Regions from separate parts of the Sutcliffiella horikoshii genome, predicted to be linked through region 2. Evidence: predicted binding sites of a transcription regulator. Region 2 holds the regulator's gene; the other holds the start of a gene.
What was found. The regulator LexA, encoded in region 2, represses DNA repair genes until DNA is damaged. The targets are predictions, from matches to a motif close to CGAACATATGTTCG.
Positions count from the first base shown of each region.

Region 1: a site for LexA is predicted at 2,592-2,605, ahead of K7887_RS13415 (Y-family DNA polymerase). Genes of this name have one in related genera too.

Region 1 covers NZ_CP082918.1:2,605,781-2,609,998, reverse strand. The annotation lists gene K7887_RS13440 (SDR family NAD(P)-dependent oxidoreductase) at 1-225, shown strand, start outside; gene K7887_RS13435 (DUF3221 domain-containing protein) at 277-879, shown strand; gene K7887_RS13430 (ankyrin repeat domain-containing protein) at 962-1,720, shown strand; gene K7887_RS13425 (hypothetical protein) at 1,696-2,211, opposite strand; gene K7887_RS13420 (YqzH family protein) at 2,293-2,490, opposite strand; gene K7887_RS13415 (Y-family DNA polymerase) at 2,675-3,931, shown strand; gene K7887_RS13410 (YolD-like family protein) at 3,973-4,218, shown strand, end outside.
Region 2 covers NZ_CP082918.1:1,991,742-1,995,959, reverse strand. The annotation lists gene tkt (transketolase) at 1-939, opposite strand, end outside; gene K7887_RS10120 (DUF896 domain-containing protein) at 1,031-1,261, opposite strand; gene K7887_RS10115 (YneB family resolvase-like protein) at 1,307-1,981, opposite strand; gene lexA (transcriptional repressor LexA) at 2,120-2,731, shown strand; gene K7887_RS10105 (DUF421 domain-containing protein) at 2,765-3,388, opposite strand; gene K7887_RS10100 (nucleoside hydrolase) at 3,489-4,218, opposite strand, start outside.

The sequences.
Region 1 (4,218 bases), 610 kb from region 2:
CGGACGGAGTTTTTTGATATCGCCGATTCATCTGGTAGCTATAAGCAAAAGGTGGATAAGTGGATGCTTGAGCCTGAATATGTGGCCAAACGGATAGCAGATGCGATGTTCACTCGTACCCGGGAAATTAATCTTCCTGGTTGGATGAACATGGCCAGCAAACTGTATCAGGTGTTTCCTGGTGTGGTGGAAAAATTCGGCGGCAAGGCCTTTCGACAAAAATAGTGTAACCTTTCATTGTCTTATCCGTCCAATTGAGCAAGAGGTGAAAAGAGGATGAAAACAATAAAATTCATGTCATTGCTGGCTTGTTTCCTTCTTTTATTCGGTTGTGGAACAACAGGTGGAAACGACAATAGCAGTTCAGGATCCAATCCTGGTTCTGATGAAGAAGCGCCTAATGAAGAACCGGTGGATGTTGATGATCAGGCAGTGGAGGACTTAACAGGCTATATCGTTTCAATTTCAAATGAAGGTCAAACACGTATTTTAGTGACAGGTCAGCACCCTAGTAGCGGCGGTTCAGGCACCTCTGCAACTATGTATACCCTTGAAGAAAGCACAAAAGTGGAAAACTCTGCAGGTGAGCCGTTGGAAGCAGCTAATATTATGGTCGGAATGAAAGTGACTGTTTGGAACTCTGGCATTGTAGCAGAATCCTTTCCAGCCCAGTCTGGCGCCATTAAAGTGGTGGTGGATGAAGAGCAGGATGAATTAGAACAAAAGGCTATTGCCAAGGCATTAGAAGAAGTGGAAGCCGGGTATCCATGGCACGTCGAGGAAGTGACGGAACAGGGTGAGGGCTTGTATAAGGTAACCTTGAAGAACCTGTTGGATGACAGCGAGCCAGTGGATATTGAGGTGGAAGTGAAAGAGTGATAGTGGTTCTTATGAGAGACGTCTTGTATGATTGGTGCAGGGCGTTTTTTTGTTCTACACATGAAATGGAGGCAACGTACATATGAATTTTATCTTAGAAGACGAGGATTTAGGTATCGAGGTCATTAAAGCAGTACAAACAGGTGATGTTCCAGCTCTTGAGCGTTTACTTGCTGCTCATCCCCACCTTGCCACGGCAAGAATTATCCCCAAAGGCTATCATGATGAAAAATCTGACGCGTTCGGAGTATCCCGCACTTTGCTTCATGTGGCGACCGACTGGCCTGGTCACTTTCCGAACGGAGCAACCGTTGTACGCACATTAGTGGAGGCGGGAGCAGAAGTAGATGCTAGATTTACTGGTCATCACACAGAAACACCTCTTCATTGGGCTGCGAGCAGCAATGATGTGGAAGTGAGTCAGACGCTTCTTGAAGCTGGTGCGGACATAAATGCCACAGGGGCAGTAATCGCAGAAGGAACTCCACTAGACGATGCGGTAGCATTTGGGCAATGGGAGGCAGCCCGCCTTCTAGTAGAAAGTGGAGCACAGACAAATCTCTGGAATGCCGCGGCACTGGGGATGCTCGATGAAGTGAAAGCATACTATGAAGGTGATCAGCTTCCTTCCGCATTTGAAACCACTCAAGCCTTTTGGTTGGCATGCCATGGTGGTCAATTGATGGCGGCAGAATACCTTTTCGGCCAAGGAGCGGATCTCAACTGGATTGGTTATGACCACCTTACTCCACTTGATGCTGCAGTTCGCAATAATACAGATGTGAAGCTAATCGAGTGGCTCCGTGGGAAAGGCGCTTACTCTGCAGGGGAAATCGGGTAAGGTCCTTCTTGTTCAGGCTTTTTGGTTGAACTCTTACGAACATACTTCTCCCACATACCTTGGAAACCATACATCAATATGGATTTTATTAAAAATAGCCCATATAGTTGATGACGGTTCATCTTTTTCATCTTAAATATCCCTATATTTTCAAATAGAACATTAATGGGATAAACGAAAACGGCATCCACAAATGCATTCAAAAGGAAATACAAATAGAATCTTCCGTATGTAAGGCGTAATATCCACAGGGAACCAGCAAAGAACGGACCAACTATAAAGGCAAATTCATTCACAAAATAGGGCGGGATTTTTTTATAGATGGTCCACCATTTATACTTTTCCGCCACAATGCTCTCTAATGCAATTAATATAGACATAAATAATGTTCCGGGCAAAAAACGTTTAAAGTGCTTCCACCCAAGAAAAGGGAGTGTCAGAATGGAGATGAATACCATTATCCATAATACGAGCACAGGCTTTTTCTTCATGATGTCGCTCCTTTTCTAGATGAACTCTTCTTTTATCTTGTGTAATTACACCGGATTTATGAATTATTTTGCCATGTGCTCTTACCATTTACTTAAATACTCATACACCACATCCTGGACCACTTCAAACACATCCAATGCAGGATCTTCGGAAGTTAGTTGATTTACTTCACTTGCCATTTTTTCATACTCTTCCTCATTAAGCGGAACAGATTCAAAATCATGCTGATATTGAATAAAACAATTTCGAATCATTTTTTTTACTAAATTTCTCTCCATTTTCGCTCACCTCATTTCCTTTATTATAAAGGTTTTACCCACTTAACAAGCACATGGAAAAGGCATTTGTCGAAATATGTAGTGGAATTTACCATTGAAACCGAACGTATATTCGCTTATTATTGGGTATATACTACTAATGCGAACATACTTTCTGTTTAGTGAGGTGTGAAGGTTCGTGGACATGGATTACAGCAAGATGCCAAACAACAAGATTTTATGTGTAGATATGAAAAGCTTTTATGCCAGCTGCTCTGCAGTGATGATGGGACTCGATCCGCTCACCTGCTATTTGGCAGTGGTTGGAGATACGGAACGACAGGGGAGCGTCGTACTTGCGGCCTCTCCCATGCTGAAAAAGGAATTTGGAATCAAGACAGGTTCCCGCCGATTTGAGATTCCAAATGATGAACGTATCCATATTGTAAACCCAAAGATGGCAACTTATCTGCGCATCTCCACAGAAATCACCAGACTCTTCAACCGATATGTCCCAAAGGACGCCATCCATACCTATAGTGTCGACGAAAGCTTCCTGCAAGTCGACGGGGTAGAGGCACTTTGGGGAGATGCAACCACGATTGCTGAAAAAATCAAAGAGGACATGGAGCGGGAATTTCAGCTTCCATGCGCCATCGGAATTGGCCCAAACATGCTCATGTCAAAGCTTTGTCTGGATCTTGAAGCAAAAAAGAAGGGCATAGCGGAATGGACCTATGACGATGTAAAAACCAAACTTTGGCCGCTTTCCCCTCTCAGTGAAATGTGGGGAATTGGATCCAGAGTACAAAAAACGTTAAATCGAATGGGAATTTTCAATGTTGGACAGCTCGCAAATTACCCCCTCGAGCTGCTGGAGAAAAAATTCGGCGTGATGGGAAATCAACTGTACTATCATGCCTGGGGGATTGATTTATCAGAGCTTGGCGCCCCCATTATTCAGGGGCAGATCAGCTTCGGCAAAAGTCAGATTTTAATGCGCGACTATACAGACCCGAAAGAAGTGAAACAAGTCATCTTGGAAATCTGTGAGGAAGTCGCCAGAAGAACACGGCATCACCGAAAAGCCGGCCGTACCATCAGCCTTGGAATCGGCTACAGCCGCGATGAACTTGGCGGAGGATTCTATCGCTCCCGAACGATGGAACGAGCAAGCAACGTCACAATGGACTTATACCGTACCTGCCTCGAACTGTTTGACGAAAATTATGAACCAAAAACCGTCCGGAAAATTGCCGTCTCCCTCTCTAACATCGTGGAGGACAGTGAAATGCAACTGAGCCTGTTTGAACTCGAACAGCCAAAAAAACGCGAACTAGGCTATGTAATGGACACCATCCGCGGAAAATACGGAACCAATGCACTATTGCGGGCTGTGTCCTATACCAACGCCGGAACTGCAGTTCATCGAAGCAGATTGGTTGGTGGGCATAAGGCGTAGAGAATTTGTTATAGCAAGAAACGTAAGAAAGGATGTTAAGGATGATACGAGATCGCGGAACCATTAAATGGACGTCCATGATGCTGCCGGAGCATGTCAAAATGCTGCGCGATTGGACCAAAGAGGATTTATACCAAACCAAGCCGGAGATTGATGAGCAGCGGCTTGAGGAAATGAATGAACTGTTTTGCGAAGCGATGGAAACGGGTAAGGAAGTAACCATTACCTATTATGAAAAAAGAAGATACCATCTGTTTGTAGGAGCGGTGCATCATCTCGATGCCTAT
Region 2 (4,218 bases):
ATTCCATTCCGCTTCCACTTTTGCACCTTTATCTGCAACCGTTTCACGGAAATGCGTGTACACTTCTTCCGGAACATGGAAGTCGTTCTCAAATGTCCATTTATATGCTTCTTTAGTTAATTTCAACTCATCTGAACCTAGAGGAGCACCATGAACGTCCGATTTACCTGCACGGTTTGGTGAACCATAACCGATAGTGGTCTTCACCTCAATCATTGTTGGACGGGACAAATCACTCTGTGCTTCTTCCACTGCAGCAGCAATTTCTTCTAAATTGTTTCCATCTTCCACTCGGATATATTGCCAGCCGTATCCTTTGAAACGCGTTTCAATGCTTTCAGAGAAAGAACGATCAAGGTCCCCATCAAGTGAGATATCATTAGAATCGTAAAGAACGATAAAACGGCCCAATTTCAAGTGAGATGCAAGAGAAGCAGCTTCTCCAGATACACCTTCCATCAAGTCTCCATCTCCACAAATACTGTATGTAAAGTGATTTACTAATTCCATATCTTCTTTATTGTATGTAGCTGCCAAGTGGCGTTCTGCCATTGCCATTCCGACACCCATTGCAATTCCTTGTCCAAGTGGACCAGTTGTTGCATCTACACCAGGAGTATGACCGAATTCAGGATGTCCAGGAGTTTTACTTCCCCATTGACGGAATTCTTTTAAATCATTCATAGAAACGTCATATCCACCTAAATGTAAAAGGCTATAAAGTAACATAGAACCGTGACCTGCAGACAGTACAAAGCGGTCTCTATTGAACCAGTTCGGATTCTTAGGGTTGTGATTCATAAATCTTGTCCATAAAGAATAGCCCATAGGTGCAGCACCCATTGGCATTCCTGGATGCCCTGAGTTAGCTTTTTCAATTGCATCGATAGATAGTGTACGAATTGTGTTAATGGAAAGTTGATCAATATGTTGTGTCATCTTTTCCACCCTTTCTCTCTTTAACTTATTTTTATTGGAAAGATTCTATTTTATCATAGATAGTATGTTCCAATGTTCTGAAAAAAAGCAATTAATGCTTTAAATTCTTTTTAGTATCCTTTAATTTTTCCGGAGTGACATCATTTCCTTCCGGATCCACGATTGTGACACCTTGCAAAGTATTTTCCATGGAAGCTCGGAAAGTCTTGATATACTCTTGACGAAGCTTTTGTTGTTCAACTGTTTCTTCCTTTGTAAGGCCTTCGCTTTTGGCCTTTTTTGACAGTGCATTAATTCTTGCTATTTTTTCTTTTGATAACATAGAAAACTCCTTCTTTCTTCCTTGTGAAGATATGCTTTTATCTTACTAGAGCGGTTCTTTTTTTACAAGCAAACCGGTGTCGTTCTCTTCTATATACTCCCGATAGCGTCTGTTTACAGTAGCTTTAGAAACGTCATATCCAAGCCCTCTTAATGTGGCAGCGATTTCATGAAAAGTAAGTTTGTTGTTACGAAGTTTGACTATCTCTTCAATCGGCACCTCAATTTTCTCGCGTCCAGGGCTCATATGGATGTTTGTCAGGTTTTTTGTGGGGTCATATCCTCTTTTCACCGCACGTTGCATGCCTCTTTTTATTTTCAAATTATGTAGCTTTCTTTGGTATTCCTCAACTATTGCCACAATATCCATAACCATCGAATCAGAATCTGATAATCTCAATTCCCCATTATCCGTTATAGAAAATATCTTTATTTCATGTTTTCTCAACCAATGTAAAAAAGCGATTTTTGCATTCCCTCTGCCAAGCCTTGTTTCATCCTGGATTAGAAGAACATCAATATGCTGACTTGAAATAAGTTCGATTATTTGAAAAACACCTTCACGATCCAAATCATATCCGCTCGCCTGTTCCTCCACAATCTCGACGATTTCTATATCTCGATGTGCCGCTAAGGAAACTAACTCTTCCCTTTGCCGGGACAGCGACGTTTCTTGTGTATCTTTTTTTGTACTCACACGGCAATAAATGATTCCCTTCATGTATGTTTTCCTCCACCATTCTTTTAAACTATTATTATCAAGCGAACATATATTCTTGTCAATAATTCGAACTTATGTTTGTATTTTATACCAAAACATGCTATACTATCACTAATATAAATGATAGAGGTGCGGAATATGAAACTATCAAAAAGGCAACAGGACATATTAGATTACATAAAAAAAGAAGTCCAAGCTAAAGGATATCCACCTTCCGTCCGTGAAATCGGGGAAGCGGTTGGACTAGCTTCTAGCTCCACTGTACACGGGCATCTTGCTCGACTTGAAAGCAAAGGTCTTATTCGCCGAGATCCCACTAAACCGAGAGCCATCGAAATTATGGAAGATGAACTTATCCCTAAGATTTCTGCCGTCAATGTTCCGATCATCGGTAAAGTAACCGCGGGTCAACCAATTACAGCCATTGAAAACGTAGAGGACTACTTTCCACTTCCTGATCGCTATGTTGCACCAGACGAGCAAGTTTTCATGCTTGAGGTTATGGGGGACAGTATGATCGAAGCCGGAATCCTTGATGGGGACTATGTTATCGTTCGTCAGCAACAATCCGCTAATAACGGAGACATCGTTGTTGCCATGACTGAAGAAGATGAAGCTACAGTCAAACGTTTCTTTAAAGAAAAGGATTATATCCGACTGCAGCCGGAAAACTCTACATTAGAACCTATCATTGTCCGAAATGTGAGCATTCTTGGTAAAGTTATCGGTGTATATCGTAATATCCATTAAAAAAAGCCGTATACCGGCTTTTTTTGTTGGTCATTAATCCAGTTTCTCATCTGGACTTTCTTTTAATTTATGTTTTCCATTCTTAACTTCGGTAAATAGATTTCCTTCTTTCTCATTATCAAGACGGCTTGGTTTGCTTGAAGGATTAATCATTATTTTTAAAAGTTGAATTTCTTGATAGAGGAGATTCCATTCTTTCCTGGTTATCGGCTTAGCTTGTTCGTTTAACTCAAATCCTAATTGCCCGTTCGGCTCTAGAGTGGCCCACTTAACATCACTTATACTAGATATACTATTCTGTCTAAGTTTCATCTCCAATTGGTCAATGGTAAATCTTAATTTCTTTAATGTTTTTTCATTTAATTTTCCATTTTCTATTAGTATCTTGGATTTTCCCGTAATCAACTTTTCAAAGATGTCGGATTTTAGTTGTAAGAACTCCATTAAAACCAGTGTTACTACAAGAGTGATACCTACACCAAACGTTACCCAAATACTTTTACCTGCTAAAGGTTGAATTAACAGAGAACCGATACCAATCATTATTACCACTTGAGCTAAAGTCATCTGTGAAATGGACTTTCTTCCTGCAATTCTTAGTAAAAACGTTCCTATTATAGTTATTAAAACCGCTTTCCAAATCCAATTCAGATCCATTAACTCATCACCCCATCTAACTACTATGTTTTTATAATAATCACATCACTGTTTTTTATTCAGCAATTAGAAAATTGGGGCTAGCAGTAATTTTAAATATTTATCGGCTTGCGTCTCTCAAATTCACCCTTGTAAAGTCAGCAATAAAATCGTTATAATCAAAATCCATCACTATAAAATGTTTCCGTTCAGGCTCTTTGTAAACCATCCTTAAGTCCGCTATGCTTTGCCCTCTGTTTCCGTCAACAACTGCAACCCTTACATCTCTTTGAATTGTATATGTTTTATCCTTATTCAATAGATAATATAGGGTGAATACATCATGCACTGGTGAACCATCTATACCAGGCATCACCTGGTCGTAAAATGTAGCATAATAATTGGTGACAGTTGGAATTAGATATTTGTACGGACTACTAGTTTGATTGAAAATGAATGTCGCAATATCCCTAGTAATTATAGCCCTGTTTGTTACATTTAGTGGGGTTATATATACTTTTTGCGCTTTATTCAAGATTACAGAAGTAGCAATTGGGTCTCCCCAAAAGTTGGCTTCCGCAACATCTGTTACGTTACCAGGAACCATGAATGCTCCTCCCATAAGATATACCTCTTTAACCTGGTCCATAAGTTCAGGCCGGAGATTGTAGGCGAAAACAAGAGATGTCTGTCTACCCACATCAACAATTATGATGTCATCTATATTTTTTTCGATAATCTCAAACATTAACTCAAAGGGACTTACCTCTGCTTTGAAGTCTTCAGGGGGTATTATCGGGCCTAATCCTTGTGGTCCATGTATCTCGGGATAAAAAACCGTGTGGATGCCA